3 regions of the Amycolatopsis sp. CA-161197 genome follow, and region 3 is predicted to be linked to each of the others. Evidence: riboswitches for the same ligand, from Rfam matches in the RefSeq annotation. Region 3 holds a riboswitch; each other region holds the start of a gene.
The links. Region 3 has a riboswitch for thiamine pyrophosphate ahead of ACQPXB_RS42295 (thiamine ABC transporter substrate-binding protein). Riboswitches for the same ligand answer to the same signal wherever they lie in the genome.

Region 1 (5,494 bases), 690 kb from region 3:
CCGGAAGGGTGTCGTCCACCATAAGGCCTGCCGGTGCACGTTCGGCGTTAAGCGCGGACGAAATCACCGACCGGCGCGCCCAATGCGGCCCACTTGCACCAGGCGGCTTACCCGCCTTTACCCCGGGAGGGCGAAACCAGCGGTCAGCGGGGCGGGCTCGACGCGTGAGCCCAGAACCGCTGCGGCACCCGGCCCGCGTCGCGCGCCAGGCGGCCCGCCTCGACGCCCGCGCGCATGGCCGCGGCCATGCGCTCCGGGTCTTTCGCGCGGGTGACCGCGGTGGACAGCAGCACCGCGTCGCAGCCGAGTTCCATGGCGAGGCAGGCGTCGGAAGCGGTGCCGATGCCCGCGTCGAGGATGACGGGGACCATGGCGCGCGCGACGATCAGCTCGATGTTGTGCGGGTTGCGAATGCCGAGGCCCGTGCCGATGGGGGCGCCCAGCGGCATCACGGCGGCGCAACCCGCTTCCTCGAGCCGCAGGGCGAGCACGGGGTCGTCGTTGGTGTACGCGAGCACGGTGAAGCCGTCGGCCGCCAGTTGCTCCGCGGCGTCCAGGGTTTCGAACGGGTCGGGCAGCAGGGTGCGGTCGTCGGCGTGGACCTCGAGCTTGATCAGGTCCGTGTCGAGCGCTTCGCGGGCCAGCTGGGCGGTGAGCACGGCCTCCGCGGCGGTGCGGCAGCCGGCGGTGTTGGGCAGCAGCTTGATCCCGAGGCGCCGCACGAGACCGAGCACGCCGGTGCCGCCGTCGGCGTCGGCCTTGCGCATGGCGACGGTCGTCAGCTCGGTGCCCGACGCGACCAGCGCGCGTTCCAGCACCGACAGGTTCCCGGCACCACCGGTCCCGATGATCAGCCTCGACGACAGCTTGTGTTCGCCGATGACCAGCGCGTCGTCCATCGTCAGCCTCCCTGCACCGCGGTCAGCACGTCGATGTTCGCGCCCTTCGGCACCACCGACGCCTCCCACTCGCCCCGGCGCACGACCTCGCCGTTCACCGCGACGGCCACGCCCTGGCGGGTCACGTCGAGCGCGTCGAGCACCTCGGACACGGTGGCGCCGTCGGGGAACTCGCGCCAGCTCCCGTTGACCTTGATCTCCATCAGACTCGCTCCTTCTCCAGCAAACGGGCGGGCGCGGCCGCCCCGATCTCGTCCGGCGGCGCCTCGCCCGCCAGCCAGGCGACCACGGCGTCGGCGGTCACGGGGGCCATCAGCAGGCCGTTGCGGTGGTGGCCCGTCGCCGCGTACACGCCTTCGCCGAGCTCCCCGATGTACGGCAGCGCGTCGCGGCTCCCCGCGCGCAGCCCGGCGGCGATCTCGACGAGCTCGTACTCCGTGATGCCCGGCAGGATCCGTTCGGCGCCTTCCAGCAGCTCCCGCACGCCACGCGCGGTCACGGCCTCGTCGAAGCCCGCTTCGTACTGCGTCGCGCCCAGCACCAGCTCGCCGTCCGCGCGCGGCACGAGGTAGATCGGCCGGCCCTCGACCATCGCGCGCACCGTGTACGGCGGAGGCGGCAGACAGCCTCGTCGCGGCCGCAGCCGCAGGATCTCGCCCTTGAGCGGCCGCACGGCGTCGGCCAGCAGCGGGTGCAACGCGCCCGTCCACGCGCCGGCGGCCAGCACAGTGCGAGTGTCCGGACCGGTCACGTCGTCGAGCGAAGCAATCCGTGTCGCGGAGAACTCGACCCCGCGCTTCGAGCACGCCGCCAGCAGCGCCGTCAGCAGCTTCCGGTTGTCGACGGCCAGGTCACCCGGCACGTGGAGCCCGCTGCGCACCGCACCCAGGCCCGGCGCGAGCCGCCGCGCCACCCGCCCGGTGAGCCGCTCGACGTCGCGACCCAGCGACGTCAGGTACTCGGCGAGGATGTCGAGGTGCCCGGCGTCGGCGCTGTCGAACGCGACCACGATCGTCCCGTGTTCGGCCAGCCCCGGGTCCGTGCCCTCCGCGGCGAGGTCACGCGCGAACGCCGGCCAGCGCCGCAGCGACTCCTCGCCCAGGCTGAGCACGTGCTCCTCACCCGGCCACGCCTCCGTGACGGGCGCCAGCATGCCGCCGGCCACCCAGGACGCGCCGCGCGCGGGTGCCGGATCGACCACCGTGACGCGGTGGCCGCGAGCCGCCGCGCGCCAAGCCGCGGACAGGCCGATGACACCGCCGCCGACGACGGTGAGGTTCTCGCTCATGGGAATCACGCTCCCTGCGCCGGCATGACCCGGATCAGGTTCCACGGTCGGAGCGGCAGCTCCCTCTCAGCCCGTGCCTCGGGCTCCCGTGCGGACCACCCCACTCTAGTGCGCGGGTAACGTCCCCGCCATGCCCGCCCTGACCGGATCACAGATCCGCACCCGCCTGGCCGATTCGCGGCTGTACCTGTGCACCGACGCCCGCTCGTCGCGCGGCGACCTCGCCGAGTTCGTCGACGCGGCGCTGGCCGGCGGCGTCGACATCGTGCAGTTGCGCGACAAGACGAACGGCGCCTCGCTCGAGGCCGCGCAGGAGATCGCGGCACTCGAGGTGATCGCCGAAGCGTGCGCGCGCCACGGTGCGCTGCTGTCGGTGAACGACCGCGCCGACGTCGCCCTCGCCGTGGGCGCCGACGTGCTGCACCTGGGCCAGGACGACATCCCCGTGCCGCTCGCGCGCCGCATCCTCGGCGACGACGTGGTGATCGGCCGTTCCACGCACTCGCCTCAGCAGGCTACGGCGGCGGCCGCCGAGGACGGCGTGGACTACTTCTGCACCGGCCCGTGCTGGCCCACGCCGACCAAACCCGGCCGGTACGCGCCGGGCCTGGACCTGGTCCGGGCCACGGCCGAAACCGGTACCGAACGGCCGTGGTTCGCGATCGGCGGCATCGACACCGAACGGCTGCCGGAGGTGCTGGCCGCCGGCGCGACGCGGATCGTCGTGGTCCGGGCGATCACCGACGCCGAAGACCCGAAGGCGGCCGCGCAGGCGCTGAAGTCCCGGCTCGGTTAGGGGGTCGGCGTCGCCGAACCCGCCTTCGTCTGCGGCGCGCTCGGCGTGGTCGACGGCGCCCCGCCCGTGCTCGACGGCGGCGCGGCGCTGTCCGAGCTGCTCGAAGACGTCGGGCTTTCGCTGGTCGACGTGCTCGAAGACGACGACGGTGGCGGGGTGTTCGACTCGGTCTCGCTGGGCGGCGGGCTGTTGAGCGACGTCGTGGGCGGGCTGTCGTCCTGCCGCTGCTGCTGGGTCGTGTCTGGGGTGCCCGGTTTGAAGAGTCCAGGCCCGACGTTCCCGCCCGAGGCCAGGTCCGCCCCCACGGCCACGGCGATCGCGATAGCCGTCGCGACCACACTCGTCCCGATGATGATCGGCCAGCGCAGCTTCCTGAGCTTGTCACCGAAGGATTCCTCCGGCTCCGGCTGCTGCGGCCCGGTGAGTTTCGAGATCCGCACCGTCGGCATCTCCGACGGGTCGAGCGGCAGCAGCACGGTGGGCATCTGCGCCGGATCGTCCACCGGCGACAGCCCGGACTTGCTCCCCTTGCGCTGCCCGGCGGTCACGAGCGCCGCGCGCGCCTTCAGCGCGGCCTCGCGCGTGCGCTGCAGCGAACGCAGGTACAGCTCGGCGCCGACCGTGGTGATCACGCTCGCCACCCCGGCCCCCACCACGGTGCCCGCCACGCCCAGCGTCGAGCCCAGCAACGCGGCCGTGACGGCGGCCAGTGCCGTCGCCACCACCTGCGCTGGGCGGAAACTCTTCTTCTCGCCCTGCTCCGACGTCTTTTCCTGCTGCTGACTCATGATCCCGATCTACTAGTGCCCGGCCACTTCCCCTGCGGTGTTCAACGAGTAAGGCGCGCGAGGAACTCCCCGCGTTGCCCATCCGTGAGCGAGGACACGTTGACCGTCCACAATGGATGGACTATGGCTCACATTTTCCTGACATACTCACCACATGCGATTGGTGACGATCTCCGATATCGAGGCCGCGGCAAAGCGGGTAGCCGACCACGCCGTGCGCACGCCGCTGCTGCGCCAGCACTGGGCCGAAGGCGAACTGTGGCTCAAACCCGAGAGCCTGCAACAGATCGGGGCGTTCAAGATCCGCGGCGCGTACAACGCGATCGCCTCACTCGACGACGCTGAGCGCGCACGTGGCGTGGTCGCGTATTCCAGCGGGAACCACGCCCAGGCCGTCGCCTACTCCGCCAACGCCTTCGGCATTCCCGCCGTGATCGTGGTGCCGGACGTGGCACCGCGCTTGAAGGTCGAGGCTACGCGCGGCTGGGGCGCGGAGGTGATAGAGGTGCCGATCGCCGAGCAGGAACCGGTCGCGGCCGCGCTGGCGAAGGAGCGCGGGCTCACCTACATCCCGCCGTTCGACCACCCCGACGTGATCGCGGGCCAGGGCACCGCGGGCCTGGAAATCGCCACCGACCTGCCGGACGTCGACACGGTGCTCGTGCCGGTGAGCGGCGGCGGGCTTGCTTCCGGCGTCGGCACGGCGATCAAGGCGCTGTGCCCCGGCGCGAAGGTCATCGCCGTCGAGCCCGAGCTGGCCGGCGACACCGCCGAGAGCCTGCGCGCCGGCCGCCGCGTCGAGTGGCCGATGGACCGGCGCGCCCGCACGATCGCCGACGGCCTGCGCGCCCAGCCGTCCGACCTGACCTTCGCGCACTTGCAGAGCGTGCTCGACGGCATCGTCACCGTGACCGAGGACGAGATCCGCGACGCCACGCGCGTGCTGGCCCGCCGGGCGCGGATCGTGGCCGAGCCCAGCGGCGCGACGGCCACCGCCGCGTACCTGCACCACGCCGGCGAGCTGCCGGGCGGCAAGACGGTGTCGGTGATCTCCGGCGGCAACGTCGACCCGGCGCTGCTGGCCGAGTTGCTCGCGTAGGGGTCAGTCGCGCGGCGGGCCCGGGCGGACGTGGGTCGGCGGTCCCTCCACCCCGCAGTGGAAGCACTCGCCGGGGTGGGGTGACTCGTCGTCCACGGTTCGCTTGGGCGCCGCGGCGCCGTCGGGAACGCCGGAAGGGGCGCCGGAGTCGTCCGGAGAACCGAGCACGCCGTTGTGAATCCCCAACGCGATGAGGCCTCCGGCGATCGCCAGGACGGCGCAGATGAGCAGTGCCATGCGCCAGCCGGCCGTCAGCGCGACGGGGTCGCGGTAGGCCGAACCGGTGAGTCCGGCGGCCGCGGGGAGCACCGCGACCGCAAGAAGACCACCCGTTCGGGCGATCGCGTTGTTCACACCGGACGCGACACCGGCGAAGCGGTCGGGGGCCGCGGCGAGCACCGTCGCGGTCACCGGCGCCACCGTGCACGCGAGTCCGAGGCCGAAAACGACCACCGCGGGGAAGACCGAACCGAGGTAGGAGGATCCCGGTCCGACGCGGATCAGCAGCAGCATGCCGATGCCGATCACGATGGGTCCGACCACCAGCTGCAGCCGCGGCCCGATGCGCTGGGCCAGCGCGCCCGAGCGGCCCGAGAGCAGCAGCATGATGATCGTGATCGGCAA
Region 2 (5,494 bases), 680 kb from region 3:
CGCTGCTGCGGCCGGGCCGGCTGGAGCGGCGCATCTACGTGCCGCCGCCCGACGCCGAGTCGCGCACCGCGATCCTCAAGGCGACGTCGAAGAACACGCCGCTGGCGTCCGATGTGGATCTGGCGGCCATCGCGTCCACCCTGGACGGTTACTCCGCCGCCGACTGCGCCGCGCTCATCCGCGAGGCCGCGCTCACGGCGATGCGCGAGTCACTGGAAGCGCACGTGGTGACCGCCGCCCACCTGGCGAAGGCGCGGGAGGTCGTGCGGCCGTCGCTGGACCCGGCGCAGCTGGCGACGCTGGAGGCGTACGCGCAGGCCCAGCAGGAACGCTGACGACAACGGGGCCCCACCTTCGCGGTGGGGCCCCGTCGTTTTCGCTGGTCAGCTGCCCTTGTGGCCGCTCTGGTAGTCCTTGGTGATGATCACGATCACGCCCGGGCTCGAGTTCTGGATGCCGTCGAACCGCGGCTGGGCCTGGAACCCGAACTCGGCGGCCAGCTGCTTCGCGGCGGCCTCCTCGTCGGTGCCCGGGCGGTAGTAGGCCGTGGTGTGCGCGATGACGCCCTGCGGGTAGTTGCCGACCTCGGGCACGTTCCAGCCCGACGCGCGGAAGTCCTGGGCGGCCTGCTCGGCGAGGTGCGAGATCGTGGAGTTGTTGTAGACCCGCACGGTCACCCACTTGTTGGACGCCTGCTGGTCGCCGCCCGGCTGACCCGGTTGTCCCGGCTGGCCACCGGGCTGGCCGGGCTGCCCCGGCTGTCCGCTGGGCTGACCAGGCTGGCCCGGCTGCCCAGGCTGTCCCGACTGGCCGGCCGGTGGCGACGAGGGCGCCGACGAAGCGGGCGAAGACGGGGCCGACGACGAAGGCGGCGTCGCCGAAGACGACGAGCCTGCTGTCGACTGTTGTGAAGAAGGCGACCCGCTCGAGCTGGTGGACCCGGCGTTGTTGTCGCTCGATCCGTTGCCCGACAGCGCGGTCACGCCGCCCACGATCGCGGCGATCACGGCGACGCCGATGAGCGCGACGCCCGCGGCCCGCATGGGCCGGGACAGTCCCGAGAAGAAGCTCATGACAGTTCGATCCCCAGCCGCCTGGCGCCGCGCTTGCGCTGCCGGGCGGCCCGCGTCTTGCGCAGCCGCTTCACCAGCATCGGGTCGGCCGCCATGGCCTCAGGCTTTTCCAGCAGTGTGTTCAGCAGCTGGTAGTAACGGGTCGAGGACAGCGAGAACCGTTCCCGGATGGCGTTCTCCTTGGCACCGGCGTGCCGCCACCACTGACGTTCGAACGCGAGGATCTCCACCTCACGCTCGGTCAGGCCGCCCACATTCTCCGGCGGCGACGGCTGCTCCCCAGCCATCGACTCCGCGGCGTCCATGCGGTCCTCGCAATCGGTTTCGGCTGTCCTTCCGCGGGCGCCATTGAACCACGGAACCCACGCCCGACATGGGCATCCGGCGCGGCGCGTCACGGTCCGATCCAGGTGTATCAGACGGGTCCGACTAAACTCGCTGCTCGTGACCGTCCACCCCATCCGCATCGCCGGCGATCCCGTGCTGCACCAGCCGACCCGTGAGGTCACGGAGTTCGACGAGCAGCTGCGCACGCTGACCGAGGACATGTTCGAGACGATGTACGCCGCCGAAGGCGTGGGCCTCGCGGCCAACCAGATCGGCCTCGACCTGCGCCTGTTCGTCTACGACTGCCCCGACGACGAGGGCGTCGAACACCGCGGCCTGGTGGTGAACCCCCAGCTGGAGACCTCCGAGATCCCCGAAACCATGCCCGACCCGGACGACGACTGGGAAGGCTGCCTCTCGGTCCCCGGCGAGTCTTACCCCACCGGCCGCGCCTCGTGGGCGCGCGTGACCGGTTTCGACGCGACCGGCTCTCCCATCTCCGTCGAAGGCACCGGCTACTTCGCCCGCTGCCTGCAGCACGAGACCGACCACCTCGACGGGCACCTCTACCTCGACCGCCTGGTGGGCCGCCACGCGCGCGCGGCGAAGAAGATGCTGAAGAAGAACAAATGGGGCGTCCCGGGCCTGAGCTGGCTGCCCCCGAAGGACGAGCCGGCTGAGGCTTGAGTCGTTTTGTCGATGAGTCTCCCGGTCCTGGGTTGGGGCCGGGAGACTCGTCGTTTCAGCGGTTCATCGCCCCAGGAAGTGCTCGCTGCTTCGGCGGCAGGCTGCTCGACCGGGTGGTTCTGCGCGACCGACCTGGCCAGGCGGATGTACTGCGTGGGTCCAGGCCGGTGGTGTGGCCGAAGCCGTCGGGGTGCCGGGGGTGTGGCCGGGTGAGCCCGAGGATGGGTGGGGCTTCCAGAGGTGAGTTACTGGGGGCACACGCGGTTGGTCGCGCCGGAGTGGTACAGATCGCGGAACGCCGTGATCGGCAATGAAGACGGGGCGGCGCGGACCGTGGAAAGGTAATCGCGCCAGCCGCGGGGGTAGTCGGCGGAAATCGCGCGGAAACTGAGGCGGGCGGAATCCTGGGGATTATTCGTCGCCGCAGCGGCGGAAGAACCCATGCCCAGCGCCAAAGTCACGTTCCGGGAACGCATACCGTCGGCTGCCGTCTGTTCGGTGAGGATGACGTTTCCGGTGGCGGCACGAGAATACGAAACCAGTTTCTTCGACGCCAGCAAATGCGTCGAGCCATCCGAAACGCCGGCGTATCCGAAGGACGTCCGCGAAAACGCCGGAGCGGCCGCCGTGGCACCGTCGGAAGCCGACGCCACCGCGGCGGCAGCGGACGCCGAATCGTTACTGCCGTCGTTGGTCAGGTCCGGGTCGGCCACGGCGTAGAGCGAGAGCGGCCGCCCGGTCAGCGACGTCCAGCAACCGCACGCTCGGAGTCGACAAATCGAGGTAGCAGACCTCCGACATGCGCCCGCCCTGCAGCGTGAACCACACGTCGCTGGCGCGGTCGCGGGCCGTGCCGAAGCCCGTTTTGTCCGCCGGCAGCCAGCTCGGACGGGTACCAGGCCCACCTGGCGCGTCACCCTGAGCCGTCGAAGCGGCCGGGACCGCGCCCATCGCCAAGACCGCCACCAAACCCGGTGAGCAGGCCTTTCCGCAACGGGATACCCCCAAAGTCGTCAAAGGTGATCGTCACGTGAACTCCTGGCGGTCGCATGCTCCGATCCGGTGAAGAACACACCGGTCGACAAGTCGCCTTGTGCTCGCGTGATCCGCCGTGGCATGGTCGAGGGACAACCTCATAACCAACGCGGGAGCTCGCGCCTTGGCGGGCTGAGAGGGCGGCTGGTGTCTGTCTGTGGACACCCGGTGCCGCCGACCGCATGAACCTGACCGGGTAATGCCGGCGTAGGGAGTGAACGTCGTTGACGACGCTGGAGAACGAGCCTGCCATCACGCCTTCCGTGACCACGGGGCCGATCACCGGTTCGCACAAGGTCTACCACCGCACCGAGTCGGGCCTGCGGGTTCCGGCGCGGCGCATCGACCTGTCGAACGGTGAGCACTTCGACGTGTACGACACGTCCGGGCCGTACACCAACCCGGACGCGAAGATCGACGTCCACAATGGACTTCACCCGCTGCGCGCGGGCTGGGCCGACGGCCGCGCGCACAACACCCAGCTCGGCTGGGCCAAAGCCGGCGTGATCACGCGTGAGATGGAGTTCATCGCCGCGCGCGAGCGGTGCTCACCCGAGTTCGTGCGCGACGAGGTCGCGCGCGGGCGGGCGGTGATTCCCGCCAACCGCAAGCACCCGGAGAGCGAGCCGATGATCATCGGCAAGAAGTTCCTGGTGAAGATCAACGCCAACATGGGCAACTCGGCCGTCTGGTCCTCAGTGGAGGAAGAGGTCGACAAGATGGTGTGGGCCACCCGCTGGGGCGCCGACACGATCATGGACCTGTCCACCGGCAAGCGCATCCACGAGACGCGCGAGTGGATCGTCCGCAACTCCCCCGTGCCCGTGGGCACCGTGCCGATCTACCAGGCACTGGAGAAGGTCAACGGGGAGCCGGAGAAGCTGTCGTGGGAGGTCTACCGCGACACGATCATCGAGCAGTGCGAACAGGGTGTGGACTACGTCACCGTCCACGCGGGAGTGCTGCTGCGCTACATCCCGCTCACCGCCCGTCGTGTGACCGGCATCGTGAGCCGCGGCGGCTCGATCATGGCCGCGTGGTGCCTCGCGCACCACAAGGAATCGTTCCTCTACACCAACTTCGAGGAACTCTGCGAGATCCTGCGCAAGTACGACGTCACGTTCTCCCTCGGCGACGGCCTGCGTCCCGGCTCGATCGCCGACGCCAACGACCGCGCGCAGTTCGCCGAGCTCGAAACCCTCGGTGAGCTCACGCACATCGCGCGCGAGCACGACGTGCAGGTGATGATCGAGGGCCCCGGCCACGTGCCGATGCACAAGATCAAGGAGAACGTCGAGCTGGAGGAACAGCTCACCGGCGAGGCACCGTTCTACACCCTCGGTCCACTCGCGACGGACATCGCGCCGGCGTACGACCACATCACCTCCGCCATCGGCGCGGCGCAGATCGGCTGGTACGGCACCGCGATGCTCTGCTACGTCACGCCGAAGGAGCACCTCGGCCTGCCCAACCGCGACGACGTGAAGACCGGCGTGATCACCTACAAGATCGCCGCGCACTCCGCCGACCTCGCCAAGGGCCACCCCCACGCGCACGAGTGGGACGACGAGCTGTCCAAGGCCCGCTTCGAGTTCCGCTGGAACGACCAGTTCAACCTGGCACTCGACCCCGACACCGCGCGCTCGTACCACGACGAGACGCTGCCCGCGGAGCCGGCGAAGACCGCGCACTTCTGCTCGATGTGCGGCCCGAAGTTTTGCTCGATGCGGATCACCCACGACGTGCGCAAGTACGCCGAGGAGCACGGGCTGTCCACTGTGGAGGCCATCGAGGCCGGCATGGCGGAGAAGTCGGCCGAGTTCGGCGAGCAGGGCAACAAGGTCTACCTCCCGGTCGTCGGGCAGTAGCTCCACCAGCAATCAGAGGCAGTAGTCATGACCGAAACCCCCCGCACCGCCCTCACCATCGCCGGATCCGACTCCGGCGGTGGTGCGGGCGTGCAGGCCGACCTGCGCACGTTCTTCGCCCACGGCGTCCACGGGCTCGTCGCGCTCACGGCCGTCACGGTGCAGAACTCGCTCGGCGTGCAGGGCTTCACCGAGATCCCGGCCGACGTCGTCACGGCGCAGATCAAGGCCGTGGCCGGCGACATGGGCGTGAACGCGGCGAAGACCGGCATGCTCGCCACGGCCGACATCATCCAGGCCGTGGCGAAAACGCTCGACGAGGTCCACATCGGACGCGACACGGACACCCCGTTCGTCGTCGACCCGGTGGCCGCGTCGATGACCGGTCACGCGCTCCTGCGTGAGGAGGCGCTGGAGGCCATCCGCACGGAGCTCTTCCCGCGCGCCACGCTGATCACGCCGAACCTCGACGAGGTGCGGCTGCTCACCGGCATCACGGTCACC
Region 3 (5,494 bases):
TTCTGGGCGGCGACCCAGCCGGAGACCTGCAGCGCGTCGTCCGTGCCGGTGCTCGCGAGCGCGCGGAAGCCGGCGAGGCTCCAGCCGTCCGGTGTGGACACCGACTCCAGCAGCAGCGCGACGATCGGCGTCATCAGCAGGGCGATCACGACCGTGGCCGCGCCGACCGTCCACCATTCGCCTTTTCTCGGCCGCCGGGGCGTGGCCTGCTTGAGTTTCACGGCGTTCTCACGGCGGCGCCGGGCGATCGCGCCCAGCGCGAGGGCGGCGAGGACGGCGGCGAACTGGATGAGCGACAGCGCGGCCGCTCCGGAGAGGTCGAGCAGGTCGACCGTGCGCAGGTAGATCTCGGTCTCGAGCGTGCGGTAGCGGCCGCCGCCGAGGATGAGCACCACGCCGAAACTGGTGGCGCAGAAGAGAAAGACGACCGCCGCGGCCGACGCGACGGCCGGGCCGAGCGCGGGCAGCGTCACCGTGCGGAAGGCCCGCCACGGCGAGGCGCCCAGCGCGCGGGCGGCTTCGGTCGCACGCGGGTCGAGGTGGCTCCACAGCCCGGCGACGGTCCGGGCGACCACGGCGACGTTGAAAAACGCGTTGGCCAGCACCAGCGGCAGCACACCGCCGTCGGGCCACAGCGCGCGGAACGCGAGCCCGACGACCACCGTGGGCAGCACGAACGGCACCAGCACCAGCGTGCGCGCCAGCCCGACGCCCGGCAGCTTCACGCGCGCGAGCACGTAGGCCACCGGCAGCCCCGCGACCACGGCGACGACTGTCGACGCGGCGGCGCTGACCAGCGTGAACGCGGCGAGCTGCCACGTCTGCGCGTCGGCCAGGACCGTGTCCACGCCGCCGGCCGAGAAGCCGCGGCCGAGGATCGCGACGACCGGCCACGCGAAGAACACGACCAGGAACGCGACGGGCAGCAGGCCGAGCAGCGCCAGGCCCGCCGTGCGCGCGGTCTGCGCCGGCGTTACGCGCCCATGAGCGAGCGCCATTCACCGATCCACTTCTCACGGCCGGCCTGGATCTGGTCGGCGGGCAGAGTCGCGGGGTCCTGGGGCAGCGGCGCGGCCGCGGCCCAGCCGGCGGGCAGGTCGACGCCCTCGCGGGCAGGGTAGACGTACATGTTGGCCGCGACCGTCGTCTGGAACTGCTGCGACAGCAGGAAGTCGACCACCTTCTGGGCCTGCGGCACCTGCTTGGTGCCGGCGAGGACGCCGGCGTACTCGATCTGGCGGAAGCACGTGTCGAGCAGCGCCTTGGTGCGCGGCTTGCCGTCGTCGCCGATCTCGGCGGCCGGCGAGGACGCGTACGAGACCACGATCGGGCGCGGGCCCTTGCCCGAGGAGCCGGAGAAGTCCTTGGTGTAGGCCTCTTCCCAGCCGCTGTCGACCTTGACGCCGTTGGCCTTGAGCTTGGCCCAGTAGTCGTGCCAGCCCTGCTCGCCGTACTTCGCCACGGTGCCCAGCAGGAACGCCAGCCCGGGCGACGCCGTGGCGGGGCTCTCGGCGACGGTGAGGTCCTTGTACTTCGGGTCGGCGAGGTCGTCGTAGGTCTTGGGCTCGGGCAGGTGCTTGCTCGCGAAGTAGGCGGGGTCGATGTTGACGCAGACGTCGCCGACGTCCACGGCGCTCAGGCGGTGCTGCGGATCCGCGGAGTACCGCTGCGGCCCGCGGTCGGCCTCGGGGCTCGTGTACGCCTGGAACACGCCCTCGCCCAGCGCGCGCGAGGCGAACGTGTTGTCGACGCCGAACGCCACGTCGCCGATCGGGTTGGCCTTGGTGAGCACCAGTTTGTTGGTGAGTTCCCCCGCGTCGCCCGATTTGAGGATCTTGAGCTTGATCCCGGACTGCCGCTGGAACGCGTCCAGCACGTCCTGCGGCGCGACGAACGAGTCGTGCGTGACGAGCGTGACCGTCGGGGTCTGCTGGGCGTCGCCGCCCGAGCTGCCGCCGGACAGCGAGCACGCGCTCGCCAGCGCCGTGACCGTGGCCAGGCCCAGCACCGTGCGTGCGGTCCGCGGAATCATCTGCCCTCCTTGCGCCGATGCGGGGAGAGCAGCCCTCCCTGCGCCGGCATGATCCGGAATCAGGTGCGAACGGTCGCGGGTCTCGGGCACCCGCCTCTCAGCCCGGCTGCACCGGACTCCCGTGGCAACCGTGCAGCGTAGCCCAAACGGGTTCACCATTGGACACATGGCGCAACTACTGAGCGACTCCGAGATCTCATCGGCCCTGGCCACCGTCCCCGACTGGCGCCGTTCCGGCGACTCCATCACCCGTACGGTCGACCTCCCGTCCTTCCCGGACGCCGTGACCTTCGTGGTCCGCGTCGGCTACCTCGCCGAAGCCGCCGACCACCACCCGGACATCGACATCCGCTGGCGCACCGTGACGCTCACCCTCTCCACCCACTCCGCCGGCGGCCTCACCTCGAAGGACTTCGCCCTCGCGGCCCAGATCGACTCCCTGTGATCTGCCCGACCCCGGCGACACCTCCCGCGGGCTGACACGTCCCCTCTTCGTACGCACTTCCACGGAGGGGACTTTCATGACCCAGGCGATCATCGTCGGCACCACCGCGTTCACCCTGATGGTGGCCTCCGCCGCCGCGGTCCTGTGGCGCACTTTCCGCACCCACCGTGATCTCGACCACAGGCCGTAACACCACCCTTGATCAGCGCGCTATCCCAGCGGAATCCGCCCACCCCGCCCCGCTAGGACCCGCGATGAACAACTCGCCCACTGCCCTCTCCGCCACCCAGCGCGCCTGGATCACGCTGTTCGCGACGTCGTTCACGCTGGCGGCTTTGGTGGTGCTCGGCCTGCTGGGCTGAGCGCTTCTTTTCACTCTCCGAAACGGCTCGCGGGTTCGTGCCGACGTCTCGGTATGAACCGCTTGTGCGTGGCGTGCGCGGCAGCCGTGGTGTTCCTGGCTGCCGCGTCCTGCGCAGCGCCTGCCGACTCGCGACCTCCACCGGTGTCGACCTCGGCGACTCCTGCCGCTCCGGTCTCCCCGACGTCGAACCCGCCCTCACCGACGCCTTCACCGACGTCGACCCCTCCGGCGCCCACATCAACCCCCGCGGCCCTGAAGTCGACATCCACTCCCCGCGCCACCAAGAAGTCGCCCAAGGCCCGCGACACCCGCCCCGGCTGTGGCCAACGGGCCGTCAACGCCCGCAAGTTCAACCCGAGCTGCAAGGAATACCAGGGCTACCTGGACCCCGGCGGCCCCGGCCGAGGCAAAACCTCCGGCGAAATCCAGCACGACTGGGCGTGCGAACAGGGCATGTTGCCGAAGAACGAGTGCTGACCAACGTCCGTGGGCCGGAAGACCACTTGTCCGGAAAAACGTTCCAACTGACCGCTCCGGACCTCACCGCGGTCCGGAGCGGCTGGTGATCAACCCCGGGTTGGCGGTAGACGATCACCACGCCACCCTGCGACCGTGGTGGTCATGACCCCGGAGGACGACCCACCGGCATTGTTCGCGCTGCCCCGGCGACGCGAACCGCTCGCGGCATTCCGGCGCCGCCTCAAGCACCACCGCCCGGCAGCGCCACCGAGCTGGACCCGCCTGCACGGCCGCACGTCCACCGGCACGGTCCACCTCGTCACCGGCGAATGGCTGCCCGCCTGCGGCACCCGGCCTGAACGGCTGGGACTACCGCGGCCTCAACCCCACGGACGAAGCCGTGACCTGCCAGCGCTGCGACGCCATTCTCGCGCGGACCCGCGTGCCCGAAGGTCAGCTGACGTTGTTCTGAAGCTCCGCGTCGGACCTCCGCCGAGCTGCGTCCATCTCTTCCAAGCGCTTGAACGCGAGTTCCGCAATGCGCAGGAGCTGCGCGTAATACGGCAGCGCCGATCATCACGGCGCAGACCGAGCCGTAGTCAGCGCCGCGGCGGACGGCCGGGGCGGGAAATGGCGGCGCCAGGTGCAGTTCGAGAGCGTCGGCCAGTTCGTCCGTCAAGCCTACGACCGCAAGCGGGGCTCAGACGTTGAACCTGAACTCCACCACATCCCCATCCGACATCAGATAGTCCTTGCCCTCCATCCGCACCTTCCCCGCGGCGCGCGCGGCGGCCATCGAGCCGGCGTCCATCAGGTCGGTGTACGACACGATCTCCGCCTTGATGAAGCCGCGCTCGAAGTCCGTGTGGATGACGCCCGCGGCTTGGGGGGCGGTGGCGCCCTGGGGGATGGTCCAGGCGCGCGATTCCTTGGGGCCCGCGGTGAGGTAGGTCTGCAGGCCGAGGGTGTGGAAGCCGGCGCGGGCGAGGGCGTTGAGGCCGGGCTCGGCCTGGCCCACGGATTCCAGCAGCTCGCGCACGGATTCTTCGTCGTCGAGTTCCAGCAGTTCGGACTCGACCTTGGCGTCGAGGAAGACAGCGTCGGCGGGGGCGACGAGCTTTTCCAGTTCCTCGCGGCGCGCGGCGTCGGTCAGCACGCCCTCGTCGGCGTTGAAGACGTACAGGAACGGCTTCGTCGTCAGCAGGCTCAGCTCGCGCAGCGACTCGAAGTCCACTTCCTTCTGCGCCTGGAACAGCGTGCGGCCGGCGTCGAGGATTTCCTTGGCGCGCTGCGCGTTCTCCAGCGCCGGGCGCGCCTCCTTCTTGGTGCGCGCCTCCTTCTCGAGGCGCGGCAGGGCCTTGTCGAGCGTCTGCAGGTCGGCGAGGATCAGCTCGGTGTTGATGGTCTCGATGTCGCTCGACGGGTCGATGCGGCCGTCGACGTGGACCACGTCCGGGTCGTCGAACACGCGGATGACCTGGCAGATCGCGTTGGCCTCGCGGATGTTCGCGAGGAACTTGTTGCCCAGCCCGGCACCCTCGGACGCGCCCTTCACGATGCCCGCGATGTCCACAAAGGACACGACAGCCGGCACGATCTTCTCCGAGCTGTACATCTCCGCCAGCTTGTCCAGCCGCGGGTCCGGCAGCGGGACGACGCCGACGTTGGGCTCGATCGTCGCGAACGGGTAGTTCGCGGCGAGCACGTCGTTGCGCGTCAGCGCGTTGAACAGGGTGGACTTGCCGACGTTGGGCAGGCCGACGATACCGAGGGTCAGACTCACGACAGTAAAGTCTACGTGCCCGGCAAACGCCCCGGCCGACCCGGTAACGCCGTGTCGGATTCCCGCCAGCCAAGCCCACGACCTGCTGGCACCATCGACCACATGGCCACCCAGACCGCCCCGCTCTGGCGCGACACCGAGCGCTGCTACCGGGCCGTCACCGCCCGCGACCAGCGGTTCGACGGCCAGTTCATCATGGCCGTGCGCACCACCGGCATCTACTGCCGCCCGTCGTGCCCGGCGATCACGCCGAAGGCGCAGAACGTGCGGTTCTTCCCCACGTCGGCCGCCGCCCAGGCGAGCGGCTTCCGCGCGTGCCGGCGTTGCCTGCCGGACGCGGTGCCGGGTTCGCCCGACTGGAACGTCCGCGCCGACCTGGCCGCCCGCGCCATGCGCCTGATCTCCGACGGC

Region 1: another riboswitch for thiamine pyrophosphate. It lies ahead of thiO (glycine oxidase ThiO); the one in region 3 lies ahead of ACQPXB_RS42295 (thiamine ABC transporter substrate-binding protein).
Region 2: another riboswitch for thiamine pyrophosphate. It lies ahead of thiC (phosphomethylpyrimidine synthase ThiC); the one in region 3 lies ahead of ACQPXB_RS42295 (thiamine ABC transporter substrate-binding protein).

The regions. Positions count from the first base shown of each region.
Region 1 covers NZ_CP192059.1:9,622,065-9,627,558, forward strand. Annotated here, with positions in the region: gene ACQPXB_RS45675 (thiazole synthase) at 144-899, opposite strand; gene thiS (sulfur carrier protein ThiS) at 902-1,102, opposite strand; gene thiO (glycine oxidase ThiO) at 1,102-2,187, opposite strand; TPP riboswitch at 2,182-2,287, opposite strand; gene thiE (thiamine phosphate synthase) at 2,318-2,983, shown strand; gene ACQPXB_RS45695 (hypothetical protein) at 2,980-3,771, opposite strand; gene ACQPXB_RS45700 (threonine ammonia-lyase) at 3,926-4,870, shown strand; gene ACQPXB_RS45705 (MFS transporter) at 4,874-5,494, opposite strand, start outside.
Region 2 covers NZ_CP192059.1:9,611,973-9,617,466, forward strand. Annotated here, with positions in the region: gene ACQPXB_RS45605 (AAA family ATPase) at 1-335, shown strand, start outside; gene ACQPXB_RS45610 (LytR C-terminal domain-containing protein) at 384-1,073, opposite strand; gene ACQPXB_RS45615 (DUF3263 domain-containing protein) at 1,070-1,378, opposite strand; gene ACQPXB_RS45620 (peptide deformylase) at 1,518-2,087, shown strand; gene ACQPXB_RS45625 (hypothetical protein) at 2,333-2,800, opposite strand; gene ACQPXB_RS45630 (hypothetical protein) at 2,766-3,038, opposite strand; TPP riboswitch at 3,222-3,353, shown strand; gene thiC (phosphomethylpyrimidine synthase ThiC) at 3,347-4,990, shown strand; gene thiD (bifunctional hydroxymethylpyrimidine kinase/phosphomethylpyrimidine kinase) at 5,018-5,494, shown strand, end outside.
Region 3 covers NZ_CP192059.1:8,930,199-8,935,692, forward strand. Annotated here, with positions in the region: gene ACQPXB_RS42290 (ABC transporter permease) at 1-998, opposite strand, end outside; gene ACQPXB_RS42295 (thiamine ABC transporter substrate-binding protein) at 974-2,032, opposite strand; TPP riboswitch at 2,050-2,165, opposite strand; gene ACQPXB_RS42300 (4a-hydroxytetrahydrobiopterin dehydratase) at 2,199-2,477, shown strand; gene ychF (redox-regulated ATPase YchF) at 4,001-5,083, opposite strand; gene ACQPXB_RS42310 (DNA-3-methyladenine glycosylase 2 family protein) at 5,186-5,494, shown strand, end outside.